Regions from separate parts of the Actinoallomurus oryzae genome, predicted to be linked through region 1. Evidence: predicted binding sites of a transcription regulator. Region 1 holds the regulator's gene; the other holds the start of a gene.

Region 1 (7,331 bases):
ATGACCCCGGCCAGGGTGGAGCCCTGCTTGCCGAGCTTGAGGAACACCTCGCCGAGGCCGTTGTCCGGGTACGTCGAGGCGGTCATGTAGCCCTCGGCGCCACCGACGGAGAAGCGGGTCACCGTGGCCGGGCGCCGCTTGGGCAGCCGCGTGCGCACCGGGCCGACCTCGACGGGGGCCGCGGCCGGCTCCGCCTTCTCCTCGGCCTTCTTCTTCGCCACCGACAGCGGCTGGCCGACCTTGCAGTTGTCGCGGTAGATCGCGAGCGCCTTGAGGCCGAGCTTCCAGCCCTGGAGGTAGACCTCCTCGATGTCCTCGACCGTCGCGCTCTCGGGGACGTTGACCGTCTTGCTGATGGCGCCGGACAGGAACGGCTGCGTCGCGGCCATCATCCGGACGTGGCCCATCGGGCTGATCGCGCGCTCGCCCATCGCGCAGTCGAACACCTCGTAGTGCTCCGGCCGCAGACCTGGGGCGTCGACGACGTGGCCGTGCTCGGCGATGTACTCCACGATCGCCTCGACCTGCTCGGGCTGGTAGCCGAGCTTCTTCAGCGCCCGCGGCACGGTGTTGTTCACGATCTGCATCGACCCGCCGCCGACGAGCTTCTTGAACTTCACCAGCGCGAGGTCGGGCTCGATGCCCGTCGTGTCGCAGTCCATCATCAGGCCGATCGTGCCGGTCGGCGCCAGCAGCGAGGCCTGGGCGTTGCGGTAGCCGTTCCTCTCGCCGACCTTGAGGCACTCCTGCCACTGCCGGGTCGCCTCGGTGTGGATGGCCTTGTCGATCTCGTCGAGCGTGCGGACCTGGTCGTTGGCCGCGGCGTGCTTGCGCATGACCCGCTTGTGGGCCTCGGCGTTGCGCCCGTAGCCGTCGTACGTGCCGACGACGCCGGCGATTTCGGCGGAGCGCCGGTAGGCGACGCCGGTCATCAGCGAGGTGATGGCCGCGGCGAGCGCACGGCCGCCCTCGGAGTCGTACGCGTGGCCGGTCGCCATCAGCAGCGCGCCGAGGTTGGCGTAGCCGATGCCGAGCTGGCGGTACGCCCTCGTCGTCTCAGCGATCTTCTCGGTCGGGAAGTCGGCGAAGGTGATGGAGATGTCCATCGCCGTGATGATCAGCTCGGTGAGCTTGACGAAGTTGTCGACGTCGAAGGTGTTGTCGTCGTTCAGGAACTTCAACAAGTTGATACTCGCCAGATTGCACGACGAGTTATCAAGGCTCATGTATTCGGAACAAGGGTTACTTGCGGTGATGCGCCCGGTTTCCGGGTTGGTGTGCCAGTCGTTGATCGTGTCGTCGTACTGGATGCCGGGGTCGGCGCACTCCCAGGCCGCCTTGGCGATCTTGTTGAAGAGGCCCTTCGCGTCGACGGTGTCGATCACCTCGCCGGTCAGGCGGGCCCGCAGGCCGAAGGAGGAGCCGGACTCGACGGCGCGCATGAACTCGTCGCTGACCCGGACGGAGTTGTTGGCGTTCTGGTACTGGACGCTGACGATGTCCTTGCCGCCGAGGTCCATGTCGTAGCCGGCGTCGCGGAGCGCGCGGATCTTGTCCTCCTCGCGCGCCTTCGTCTCGATGAACTCCTCGACGTCGGGGTGGTCGACGTCGAGCACCACCATCTTGGCCGCCCGCCGGGTGGCGCCACCGGACTTGATCGTGCCCGCCGAGGCGTCGGCGCCGCGCATGAACGAGACCGGGCCGCTCGCGGTGCCACCGGAGGAGAGCAGCTCCTTGCTGGACCGGATGCGGGAGAGGTTGACACCCGAGCCGGAACCGCCCTTGAAGATGACACCTTCTTCCTTGTACCAGTCCAGGATGGACTCCATCGTGTCGTCCACCGACAAGATGAAGCACGCGCTCACCTGCTGCGGCGACGAGGTGCCGACGTTGAACCACACCGGCGAGTTGAAGCTGAACACCTGGTGGACCAGCGCGTGCGTCAGCTCGTGCTCGAAGATCTCGGCGTCTTCGTCGCTCGCGAAGTAGCCGTGCTTGCGGCCGGTCTCGGCGTACACCCCAACGACCCGGTCGACCAGCTGCTTCAGGCTCCACTCCCGCTGCGGCGTGCCGACGGCGCCCCGGAAGTACTTCGAGGTGACGATGTTGGTCGCGTTGACCGACCAGAACTCGGGGAACTCCACACCGCGCTGCTCGAAGTTGACCGAGCCGTCGCGCCAGTTGGTCATGACGACGTCGCGGCGCTCCCACCGGACCTCGTCGTACGGGTGAATGCCCGGCCGGGTGAAGATGCGGCGCATCTTCAACCCCTTGCGGCCGCCCCTCCCGCGCCGTGCCTGGCCGCTCACCGTCTCCGTCATGACCTCCCCCTTCTCAGGCCGAACCGGCCCATTCCAAGGATTACCTCGTACAACACGCGATCGGGCGCCGGTGTTACCGGTCGCGCTCCGCCGCGCGAAGAGTCTCGATTTCCTTCTCGAAGTCGTCGATCGACTCGAACCCCCGGTAGACGGAGGCGAACCGTAGATAGGCGACCTCGTCCAGCTCGCGCAGCGGCCCCAGGATGGCCAGCCCCACGTCGTGCGAGCGCATCTCGGCGGTGCCGGTGGCCCGGACGGCCTCCTCGACACGCTGTCCGAGCTGAGCCAGTGCGTCCTCCGTCACCGGGCGCCCCTGGCAGGCCCGGCGCACCCCGGCGACGATCTTGTCGCGGGAGAACGGCTCGGTGACTCCGCTGCGTTTGGCGACCATCAGGAGTACGGTCTCCTGGGTCGTGAAACGACGACCGCACTCGGAGCACGACCGGCGCCGCCGGATCGCCGCGCCGTCGTCGGTGGAGCGACTGTCGATCACCCTGCTGTCGGGGTTGCGGCAGAACGGGCAGTGCACGGTCGACCCCCCTCCCCCGGCGTTACGTCTCGATTACAGCGGCTTCACTGCGTAACCACAACCTGTGGTGAACTACACCCGTGTAACTACTAGATGTTGTGGTCTACCGTACGGCTCCGCGGAGGCCTCCGCAACCTCGTCGGCAACAGGAGCACGAAGAGCCCGCTCACGTCACGGCGACGTCGGCGTGTCGCGCCCTCGCCCGGTGGGGGAACCGGCGAGCGGCGAGGCCGTCAGCGCGCGGGGATGTAGACCTTCTGGCCCGGATTGACGACGGCGCTGGACAAGGCGTTGAGGTCGATGATGCGCTGCACCGTGACGCGGGGGTCGACCTCCGGCCGGGCGCGTACGGCGATGCCCCACAGCGTGTCGTGCGGCCCCACGACCACCGACTCACGGGCGACCGCCGGCCCTCTCTCCCTGCCGGACGTGGCGCGGGCGCCGTGCCGCGCCCCCATCCAGAAGCCGGCGAGGAGCACCAGGGCCACGGCACAGACCACGACGACCCGGCCGCGCCGGGTGAGCCGCACGGGCGCGGCGGGACGAGGCCGAGCAGATGAGTTCACGCCTCCTCCTTCATCGAAGGGGAGACCCGGCACACGTGTTCGTCGATTCGCTCGCTCATGTCGATCTCCCCTCGCCGAGTCGAAAGAGATTTCGATCGAACATCAGTACGAGTTGTACCGCGAGAGCCGACGAATTTCCAGGACATCTTCGAACAGGTGTTTGATCATTTAGCGCGAAGGCGCTAACGTCCGTGTACAGGAACGAAATACCGGCGACAGCGCGTCACCGGAGCACAGTCATCCAGCGGAGACATAGATGAGCAAGGTTCGGGAAATGCCCGACGGCCCGCGCGACGAGTCGGGGCTGACGGCACGCCAGCGCAAGGTTCTGGAGGTGATCCGCGACTCCGTCCAGCGCCGCGGTTACCCTCCGTCGATGCGCGAGATCGGCGAGTCGGTCGGGCTGACGAGCACCTCCAGCGTGTCGCACCAGCTGCGCGCGCTGCAGCGCAAGGGCTTCCTGCTGCGCGACCCCAACCGCCCGCGCGCCGTCGTGGTCCGCATGCCCGGCTCGGCCGCCGTACGGAGCGAGCCGGAGTCGTACGAGACGGCCTCGGGGCAGGAGACGGCGACCCGTCCCGCGCCCGCGTACGTGCCTCTCGTGGGCCGTATCGCCGCCGGTGGCCCGATCCTGGCCGAAGAGGCCGTGGAGGACGTCTTCGCGCTGCCCAAGCAACTCGTGGGCGAGGGCACGCACTTCCTGCTCAACGTCACCGGTGACTCGATGATCGAGGCCGCGATCGCCGACGGCGACTGGGTGGTCGTCCGCCAGCAGCCGGTGGCCGAGAACGGCGACATCGTCGCCGCCATGATCGACGGCGAGGCGACGGTCAAGACGCTGAAGCGCCGCGACGGCAAGGTGTGGCTGATGCCGCACAACCCGGCGTACGACCCGATTCCGGGCGATGACGCGACGATCCTCGGCCGGGTCGTCGCGGTGCTGCGCAAGATGTGATCGACGCGTCTCCGGACTGTGCACGGTGAGGGCGCCCCGCCATGGGGTGCCCTCACCGCATTTTGATGTCGTCTTTGCGGGCATTCACCCCGCTACGGCGTGCGTCCGGGGCCGGTCTCGAGGGCCCCGCCGGCAGGCGACGGGGCCTCGAGACGGGCACTACGCCGGGACGATGTTGACGATCTTGGGAGCGCGGACGACGACCTTGCGGATGCCGCGGTCGCCGAGGGCGGCCTGGATCTTCTCCGACGCCAGCGCCAGCCGCTCCAGCTCCGTCTCGCCGATCTCCGGAGAGACCTCGAGCCGGTCGCGGACCTTGCCCGCCACCTGGACCACACAGGTCACCGACTCCTGGACCAGCAGGGCCGGCTCCGCCGTCGGCCAGCCGGCCTTGGCCACGGACCCGTCGCGGCCCAGGCGCTCCCACATCTCCTCGGCGGTGTAGGGCGCCACCAGCGACAGCATCACCGCCAGCGTCTCGGCCGCCTCGCGTACGGCGGGATCGGCCGGGCCCACGCCGGAGTCGATCGCCCTCCGCGAGGCCGAGGTCAGCTCCATCATGCGGGCCACCGCGACGTTGTAGCGGTGCGCCTCGACCAGCCGGGTGACCTCATCGATCGTGCGGTGGGTGACCTTGCGCAGCTCGACGTCGCCCGAGGCCGGGTCGGCGCCGGGCGCCGAAGCGACGTCGGCGGCCACCCGGTGCGCGCGGGCCAGGAACTTCACCGCACCGGACGGCGACACGTCGGCCCAGTCGATGTCGTCCTCCGGCGGCCCGGAGAAGATCATCGTCAGGCGCACCGCGTCGACGCCGTACTCGGCGATCTGCTCGCCCAGGTCGACCAGGTTGCCGGTCGTCTTGGACATCGCGGAGCCGTTGAGGATCACCTGGCCCTGGTTGACCAGCCGGGTGAACGGCTCGACGCAGTCCAGCATGCCCATGTCGTACAGCACCTTGGTGAAGAACCGGCTGTACAGCAGGTGCAGGATCGCGTGCTCGACCCCACCGGTGTACTGGTCGACCGGCATCCACCGGCGGGCCTTCTCGACGTCGAACGGGCCCTCGGTGTAGTCCGGCGAGCAGTAGCGCAGGAAGTACCACGAGGAGTCGACGAAGGTGTCCATCGTGTCGGTGTCGCGCTTGGCCGCGCCGCCGCACTTGGGGCACGCGACGTTGACCCAGTCGGTGGCGGCCGCCAGCGGCGAGACGCCGCGCGGCGCCAGGTCCGCGCCGCGCAGGTTGTCCGGCAGGCGTACGGGCAGCTGCTCGTCGGGGACCGGGACCTCGCCGCACGCCTCGCAGTGGATGATCGGGATCGGCGTGCCCCAGAAGCGCTGCCGGGAGATCAGCCAGTCGCGCAGGCGGTAGTTGACGGCCGCCTTGCCCAGCCCGCGCTCCTCCAGGATCTCGGTGATCCGCGGGATCGCGGCGGACTTGGTCAGGCCGTCCAGCGGGCCGGAGTTGACCAGCTCGCCCTCGCCGGGGGTCGCGACGCCGGACTCGGCGGGGTCGGCCTCGCCGGTGTGCACGACGACCCGCACCGGCAGGTCGAACTTGCGCGCGAAGTCCAGGTCGCGCTGGTCGTGCGCGGGCACCGCCATGATCGCGCCGTGGCCGTACTCCGCCAGGACGTAGTCCGAGGCCCACACGGGCATGCGCTCGCCGTTGACCGGGTTGATCGCGTAGCGGCCCAGGAAGACGCCGGTCTTCTCGCGGTCGGCGGCCAGCCGCTCGACCTCCGACTCGCGCGCCACCGTCTGGCGGTACGCCTCGAACTCGGCCCGCTGCGCGGGCGCGCAGATCTCGTCGGCCAGCGGGGCGTCGGCGGCGACCACGAAGAACGTCGCGCCGTACAGCGTGTCGGGCCGGGTCGTGTAGACGGTGACCGGCTCGTCGCGGCCCTCGATCTCGAACACGACGTCGGCGCCCTCGGACCGGCCGATCCAGTTGCGCTGCATCGTCAGCACGCGCTCGGGCCAGTCGAGGCCGTCCATGTCGGCCAGCAGCCGGTCGGCGTACTCAGTGATCTTGAAGTACCACTGGGTCAGCAGGCGCTTTTCCACCAGGGCGCCACAGCGCTCGCAGTGGCCGGCGATGACCTGCTCGTTGGCCAGCACGGTCTGGTCGTTGGGACACCAGTTGACCCGGCCGCCCCGGCGGTAGGCCAGCCCGCGCTCGTAGAAGCGCAGGAACAGCCACTGGTTCCAGCGGTAGTACTCCGGGTCGGAGGTGTGCAGCCGGCGCGACCAGTCGAAGGAGATCCCGTAGCGGTGGAACGACTCGGCCTGCGTGTCGATGTTGGCGTACGTCCACTCCGCCGGGTGGGAGTCGCGCTTGATCGCGGCGTTCTCGGCGGGCAGGCCGAAGGAGTCCCAGCCGATGGGGTGCAGGACGTTGAAGCCGTGCTGGTTCCAGTAGCGGGCGCTCACGTCGCCGATGGCGTACGCCTCGGCGTGGCCCATGTGGAGGTCGCCGGAGGGGTAGGGGAACATGTCCAGCGCATACTTGCGAGGCCGCTCATCACCGGGGTCCTCACCGGCGGTGAAGGGTTTCAGCTCCTCCCACCGGCCCTGCCATTTCTCCTGAATCGCCCGTGGGTCAAAGTTCTCGTCGGCGCCAGTCATCGTTCCTCGTCTGATTCGCACGGCTTCGGCTCCACGAAACTGTGCCCCTTAGAAGGTCTCTCCGCATGAGAAGGCCCCTCGCACAGGAGGGGCTGCCGCGTCGACCGATCGGTTACGTCAACGCGGCCGGCTAAGGAGCAGCCGAGAGCGCATATCCCAAGACTAGCGCAGACGCAAGCAAGAACCGTCGGGCTTCAACGCCACGGGTGACGCCGCCCTCCCTCACGGGTCAGCTTACTTTTAGGAAGGTTTCCAGTAAATTCCCGAGCAGGGTCCCCGCCAGGACTCCCCATCCGAGGAGGTCACCCATGCACGGAAAGCTCGCCCTGGCCGTC
Region 2 (7,331 bases), on a different contig from region 1:
GCCTCTCTCCGGGCGAACACCTGGTCGGCGAGCTCGGGAAAGGTCGGCCGCCACGGCGCGCGGTTGTGCCACATGGGCAGCTGGCCGGTGTAGCCCTGGATCACGTAGACGGACGGGTAACGCCGCTCCGGCTCTTCGTCGTACCCCGGCGGGACGTACACCTCCAGCGGGCGCTCGTGCGGGTCGCCGAGAGGGTTGCCGCGCAGCAGGTCACTGCTGAGGATGTGCTCGTCGATGCGTCCGGCGAGTTCGGCCGACCAGGGCAGCATTCGTGCTCCTTCGCTCGGTTACGCGTCCGACCGTATCCCGCGCCCGAGCCTGTTCTCCCCACCGGCCGACCGACCTCCCGAGGACGGCCGCGGGGGACCGACCCCCGCGGCCGTTCGGAGCAGTTACGTCAGTGCTCGCTCACGATTTCGAGGACGCTCACTTCGACGCAGTCCGCCCCCTGCGAGCTGCGGCTGCTCGTACGCCAGCCGGTGTCCGCGAGATCGGGGTCGCAACCCATCCCCCACCTCTCCTTTCATGGTGAACCGATCATCCCCGTGGGTACGGGGACGTTTTCTTGAACTCATCGGCGATCGCGGCGATGAAGTCGGTCGACTCGTCCGGCGGCAGCGCGGCGGCTCGTAGATGGTCGAACCAGGTGGTGTGGCGGCGGACGTCTCTGTCCTTCTCCAGGAAAATGTTCCCCGCGGGGGAATCGACGTACACGACGTCCAGATCCGTCGGGTCGGGGAAGCCGATGATGGTGAAAGCGCCGCCGAGCCCGGGATGGGCGCCGCGGGCGAACGGCAGCACTTGGATCGTGACACTGGGGAGTTCGTCCGCCTCGAGCAACCGCGCGAGCTGGGCGCGCATGACCGTGACGCCGCCGATGGGCCGGCGCAGCACCGCCTCGTCGAGCACGGCCCACAGCTCCAGGGTGCCGGCGTCGGCGAGCATGGCCTGGCGCCGCTGGCGCAGGGAGATCATCCGGTCGATGTTGGCGGGGCTCTCGGTGGGCCGCCCGACCTTGATCAGCGCGCGGGCGTACTCCTCGGTCTGCAGGAGCCCGGGAACGAGGTGGGTCTGGAAGGTGCGGAGCGAGGCCGCCGAGGCCTCCAGCCCGACGTAGGTGTCCAGCCCCGCGGACAGCACCGATTCGTACTCGGTCCACCAGCCCCGCTGCTGGGCGTCCTTGGCCAGGGTGAGCAGCTGCTCGCGCTGGGCCTCGTCGCCGACCTTGTACAGGTCGAGCATGTCGCGCACGTCCCTGATCCGGGCGACGGACTTGCCGGTCTCGATGCGGCTGACCCGCGACATCGAGCATTCGAGGTGCTTGGCGACATCTTCGATCATGAGGCCCGAGGCCTCACGCAACCTGCGGAGTTCCATGCCCAGTCGGCGACGGCGGACGGTGGGGCTTTGCACGTCGGACATCGAGCACCTCCAGAGCGACCGTCCGGGACGGGGAGTTGAACGAGGGGTGGTGGACGGAAAGAGGAGCCGCTGCGGGCGGTGGCGGCGGACGACGGATCATCGGTCCGGGGCCGTTGACCGCTGAGGAAGCGTAGGCCGGATCGAAGGGAGATGGACGGAGTTTTTGCCCGACACTACCGCTATGCCTCATTTAAGCGGATTGTCGTGAAAATAAGCGTTACGCACCGTTGTCGTACGAGTACCTCTTGCCACGACATCGCACTTTACCTGTTCAATGCTATGTCGCTCATCCTTTTGTCGGGTAGCGGAGCTCCGAAACGGTGATCTGACGGTGCGGGACGCCGGATCCGCACGGCGCGTCGCGGTCGGATCACCGATCGGCGCCGGTCACCCTCTTCCCAAAACACCGATGCGAACGTATGTTCGATGACGCCTGTCTTCCCCCGGGCACTTCGGCGGCGTTCGACCGGGAAGGCGGCGACGAGACGTGTGGACGGTGTCCGGATGAGCCGGGCGTACGGCGACCCGGTCGAGGTCTGGCGGGCCGACGGCCGGCCGTCACGGTTCGTCTGGCACGGGCGTCTCTACACCGTGCTGCGCGTCCTGGACCACTGGGTGACCAGCCGCGACTGGTGGCGCGACCGGAACCCGGACGCCGAGGAGCCGGCCGCCCGGGAGTTCTGGCAGGTGGAGGCCACCCCGGACCACGAGATCGGCGTGTACGAGCTCCGCTACGACGAGGCGAGCGACACCTGGATGCTCTCCCGCGCCTGGGACTGAACCCGCCGGCGTCTCGTAGTGTTCACGCGTGATCAATGCGCGGGTGGTCCTGCGGCCCGTCACGCAGGCGGACCTCGAGCTCTTCGAGGCCGAGTTCTCAGGTCCCGAGGGGACCGGCGTCCATCAGTGGTTCGGGTACCGCAGCCCCGTCGACCTGCGGCGCCGCTTCGCCGAGACGGGCCTGCTCACGCCGGACGGCGGCACTCTCACGGTCTGTGAAGAGGGCGGCGACGTCGCGGGCCGGGTCGAGTGGTTCAAGAGTTCGTGGGGGCGTCCGGAGACGTCGTGGTGCTGGACCGTCGCGATCGGGCTGCGGCCGAGCCGTCAGGGCCGGGGGATCGGCACGGAGGCGCAACGGCTCCTGGTGGCCTACCTGTTCGACCACACGCGTGCCCAGCGGATCCAGGCCTTCACCGACAGCGGCAACCTCGCCGAGCAGCGGGCCCTGGAGAAGGCGGGCTTCGAACGCGAGGGCGTCCTCCGCCAGGCCCAGTGGCGCGCCGGACACTGGCACGACCAGATCCTCTACTCGACGCTACGTCCCACAACGGTGGGTGACGAAGGTCGGGGTGCTGACAAGCCGGGAGAACGGCCCGCTCGTTCTGGATAGGGCGCCGGCGCTTACGCGGGTACCATGGCGCGGATCGCCTTGAGGGTCGGTTCGTCCTTCACGCCGGCGATCAGCAGGGTGGTCACGGGGGAGTCCAGCCACAGCTCCAGCCGTTCGCGGATGCGGCCCAGGGGGCCGAGCAGGGAGATGGCGTCGGCCAGGGCGTCCGGGACGGCCTTGACCGCCTCGTCCCGGCGGCCCGCGAGGAACAGGTCCTGCACCCGCGCGGCCTCCTCGGCGTACCCCAGCCGGCCGATCAGGTCCAGGTGGAAGTTGCGGTCGCGGGCGCCCATGCCGCCGATGTAGAACGCCAGCGGGATCTTGGCCACCTCCAGCGCGGCCGTCAGGTCGTCGGTGACGATCGTGGTGACGGTCGCGGCGATCTCGAAGCCGTCCGGGCGGTCGCGCAGTGACGCGCCGAAGACCGGTTCGATGCGCTCCGGGTCGACGAACAGCGGCAGCCAGCCCTGGGCGATCTCGGTCGATAGCGCGACGTTCTTCGGGCCCTCCGCGCCGAGGTAGACCGGGATGTCCGGGCGGACCGGGTGCGCGATCGACTTCAGCGGTTTGCCCAGGCCCGTCACCCCGTCGCCCACCCCGTACGACCGCAGCGGCAGCGGGTAGTGCGGGCCGGGACTGGTCACCGGGTCGGCGCGTCGCCACACGTCGCGCAGGATCTGGACGTACTCGCGGGTGCGAGCGAGCGGACGGGCGAACGGCACGCCGTACCAGCCCTCCACCACCTGCGGCCCGGACGCGCCGAGCCCGAGCGTGAGCCGTCCGCCGGACAGCGCGTCGAGGGTCAGCGCGTGCATGGCGGTGGCGGCCGGGGTGCGTGCCGACATCTGCGTCACCGCCGTGCCCAGGCCGATCCGCGAGGTGCGCGCGCCGTACCAGGTCAGCGTGGTGAAGGCGTCCGATCCGTACGCCTCCGCGGTGAAGACCTGGTCATAGCCCAGGCGCTCGGCGGCGAGCACGGTTTCGGTGTCGTCCACGGGGTCCCGCTGCCAGTAGCCGAGGTTGATGCCGAGCCTCATGCGCACCTCCGGAAGAAGTAGAACGTGTTCCATTCAAACAGGAACAGACCGGCACACACCTGTCGAGGACGGATCGGCTGTGTGCGATGCTGTGCGTCGGCGGTACGCGGAGGAACCCGGTGAGACTCCGGGGCTGTCGCGCAACTGTGACCGGGGAGTTCGCCCTCACCGACGGCCACGGCGTAAGCCGGAAGGCCGAGGGCGGGTGACGATCCGGGAGCCAGGAGACTCCGGCCGCCACCTGCAGGCCACCTACGGGCGCGCAACCCGAGGAAGGACGAACACCGGGTGAACACCTACCCGTTCTCCGCCGTGGCGGGGCTCGAGGACCTCAAGCTCGCCCTGCTGATCAACGCGGTGTCGCCGTCGGTCGGCGGCGTCCTCGTACGCGGCGAGAAGGGCACCGCGAAGTCGACCATCGTCCGTGCGCTCGCCGGGCTGCTGCCGGCCATCTCCGCCGTGGCGGGCTGCCGGTTCTCCTGCGACCCGGACGCGCCCGACCCCGAGTGCCCCGACGGCCCGCACGACGACGCGGAACGGCAGGAGCGCCCCGCCCGGCTCGTCGAGCTCCCGGTCGGCGCGTCGGAGGACCGCCTCGTCGGCTCGCTGGACATCGAGCGGGCGCTCACCGAGGGGGTGCGCGCCTACCAGCCCGGCCTGCTCGCCGCCGCGCACCGGGGCGTGCTCTACGTCGACGAGGTGAACCTCCTCCACGACCACCTGGTGGACCTGCTGCTGGACGCCGCGGCGATGGGGCAGTCCTACGTCGAGCGCGAGGGCGTCTCGGTGCGGCACGCCTCCCGGTTCCTGCTCGTCGGCACCATGAACCCCGAGGAGGGCGAGCTGCGCCCGCAGCTGCTCGACCGGTTCGGGCTGACCGCCGAGGTCGCCGCCACGCGTGACCCCGACGAGCGCGCCGAGGTCGTACGCCGGCGCCTCGCCTACGAGGCCGACCCGGCCGGGTTCACGGCCGACTGGGCGCGCGCCGACGCCGAGCTGGCCTGGCACATCCGGGCCGCCCGCGACCGTCTCCCCGAGGTCGTGCTGTCCGACGGCGCGCTGCGGCAGATCACCGCGGTCTGCGCGGAGTTCGAGGTCGACGGGCTCCGGGCCGACCTGGTGATGGCCCGCGCCGCGATCGCGCTGGCCGCCTGGCACGACCGCGGCGCCGTCACGCCCGCCGACGTACGCCTCGCCGCGCGCCTCGCGCTGCCGCACCGGCGGCGCCGTGACCCCTTCGACGCGCCCGGCCTGGACGAGGACCGGCTCGACGACGTGCTGGACCGCACCGGCGACTACGACACCGAGGAGGACCCACGGCCCGGCTCCAGCCGGCCGAAGCCTCCCTCGCCGCCGGTCCCCGAGCCTCGGCCGCCGGCCGAGGAGGACGGCTCGGAGATCACCACCGAGGACCCCGAGCCCGAGCCCGAACCCGACCCGGACACCGATCCCGACGGCCCGGGTTCCGGCACGCCCCTGCCCGACGCGGTGGACCTGCCGGCCGAGGGGGCCCTGGTCGACATCGGCCAGGCGCTGTCGGGCAACGCGGCGTCCGGCGCCGACCGGCTGAAGACCTCCCCGGCCGACGCCGCCTACCGGCCGCGGCTGTTCGTCGTGCCGGGCATCGGCGAGGGCGCGCCCGGCCGCCGCTCCCGCTCGCGCACCCCGTACGGCCGTACGACCGGCGCCCGGCCGGGCTTTCGCACCGTGCACCTCGCCGGCACCCTCTTCGCCGCCGCGCCCCATCAGCGGTCGCGCGGACGCAGCGGACCGGGCCTGGTGATTCGCGCCGACGACATCCGCGAACCGGTCCGCGAGGGCCGTGAGGGCAACCTCGTGCTGTTCGTCGTCGACGCCAGCGGCTCGATGGCGGCCCGGCGGCGCATGCGCGCGGTCAAGGGCGCCGTGCTCAGCCTGCTCCTCGATGCCTACCAGCGGCGCGACAAGGTCGGCCTGGTCACCTTCCGGGGTCGCGACGCCGAGACGGCGCTGCCGCCGACCTCCTCGGTCGAGGCCGGCGCGCGCCGCTTGGAGGACCTGCCGACGGGAGGCCGTACGCCGCTCGCCGCCGGGCTGCTGCGGGCCGCCGGCGTGCTGCGCGCCGAGCACCTGCGCGACCCGGCACGGCGCCCGCTCGTCGTCATCGTCACCGACGGCCGCGCGACGCACGGCTCGGTCGACGACGCGCTGCGCGCCGCCGCCCTGCTGCGGGATGCCGCCTCGGTGGTGGTCGACTGCGAGAGCGGCCCGGTGCGCCTCGGCCTCGCGGCCCGCCTCGCCGAACGCCTCGGCGCCGAACTCGTCCGCCTGGAGGACCTGCCCGCCGACGGCCTGGCCGGCGTCGTACGCGATCGGAGGGTCGCCTGATGCCACAAGGCAAGCCGGAGAGCGTGCCGGACGACGGGCTGACCACGCGGCAGCGGCGCAACCGCCCGCTCGTGATCGTCCATACCGGCCAGGGCAAGGGCAAGTCGACCGCCGCCTTCGGGCTGGCGCTGCGCGGCTGGAACCAGGGCTGGCCGATCGGGGTGTTCCAGTTCGTCAAGTCCGCCAAGTGGCGCATCGGCGAGGAGCGCGCGCTGCGCGTGCTCGGCGCGTCCGGCGAGGGCGGGACGGTCGCCTGGCACAAGATGGGCGAGGGCTGGTCGTGGATCCAGCGGCCCGGCACGGAGGACGACCACGCCGCGGACGCCCGCGAGGGCTGGGAGCAGATCAAGCGCGACCTCGCCGCCGAGACCTACAAGCTCTACGTCCTGGACGAGTTCACCTACCCGATGAAGTGGGGCTGGGTGGACGTGGACGACGTGGTCGCCACGCTGGCGGCGCGCCCCGGCCACCAGCACGTCATCGTCACCGGCCGCGACGCCGACCCCCGGCTCCTGGAGATCGCCGACCTGGTCACCGAGATGGGCAAGGTCAAGCACCCCATGGACGCCGGGCAGAAGGGCCAGAAGGGCATCGAGTGGTGATCCCGCGGCTCGTGGTCGCCGCCCCCACGTCCGGGAGCGGCAAGACGACCGTCGCCACCGGGCTGATCGCCGCGCTGGCCGCGCAGGGCCTCGACGTCTCGCCGCACAAGGTGGGGCCGGACTACATCGATCCGGGGTACCACGCGCTCGCCGCCGGGCGGCCGGGCCGCAACCTCGACCCGTGGCTGACCGCCGAGGACCTCGTCGAGCCGCTGTTCCTGCACGGCGCGCGCGACGCGGACATCGCCGTCGTCGAGGGCGTGATGGGCCTGTACGACGGCGCGGCAGGTGCGGGGGAGTTCGCCTCGACCGCCCACGTCGCCAAGCTGCTCGGCGCCCCGGTGGTGCTGGTCGTGGACGCCGCCTCCGCCGGCCGGTCGGTCGCGGCCCTCGTGCACGGCTTCGTGACCTACGACCCCGGCGTGCGGATCGGCGGCGTGATCCTCAACCGGGTCGGCTCGGACCGGCACGAGGAGATCTGCCGCGCGGCGGTGGAGGAGACCGGCCTGCCCG

Evidence for each region. Region 1 encodes LexA, which represses DNA repair genes until DNA is damaged. Its sites were predicted from a motif close to TCGAACANNTGTTCGA; they were not measured.
Region 2: ABEA10_RS35500 (DUF6504 family protein) is a predicted target of LexA. The motif match lies at 1,834-1,849, and genes of this name have one in related genera.

Annotation. Positions count from the first base shown of each region.
Region 1 covers NZ_BAABHF010000035.1:89,928-97,258, forward strand. The annotation lists gene ABEA10_RS28995 (vitamin B12-dependent ribonucleotide reductase) at 1-2,321, opposite strand, end outside; gene nrdR (transcriptional regulator NrdR) at 2,395-2,814, opposite strand; gene ABEA10_RS29005 (hypothetical protein) at 2,735-2,905, shown strand; gene ABEA10_RS29010 (LysM peptidoglycan-binding domain-containing protein) at 3,084-3,416, opposite strand; gene lexA (transcriptional repressor LexA) at 3,673-4,371, shown strand; gene leuS (leucine--tRNA ligase) at 4,531-6,996, opposite strand; gene ABEA10_RS29025 (lytic polysaccharide monooxygenase auxiliary activity family 9 protein) at 7,305-7,331, shown strand, end outside.
Region 2 covers NZ_BAABHF010000045.1:72,882-80,212, reverse strand. The annotation lists gene ABEA10_RS35515 (alpha/beta hydrolase) at 1-269, opposite strand, end outside; gene ABEA10_RS35510 (DUF397 domain-containing protein) at 398-508, opposite strand; gene ABEA10_RS35505 (helix-turn-helix domain-containing protein) at 538-1,422, opposite strand; gene ABEA10_RS35500 (DUF6504 family protein) at 1,927-2,202, shown strand; gene ABEA10_RS35495 (GNAT family N-acetyltransferase) at 2,231-2,812, shown strand; gene ABEA10_RS35490 (LLM class F420-dependent oxidoreductase) at 2,824-3,849, opposite strand; cobalamin riboswitch at 3,959-4,080, shown strand; gene ABEA10_RS35485 (magnesium chelatase subunit D family protein) at 4,138-6,216, shown strand; gene cobO (cob(I)yrinic acid a,c-diamide adenosyltransferase) at 6,216-6,818, shown strand; gene ABEA10_RS35475 (cobyrinic acid a,c-diamide synthase CobB) at 6,815-7,331, shown strand, end outside.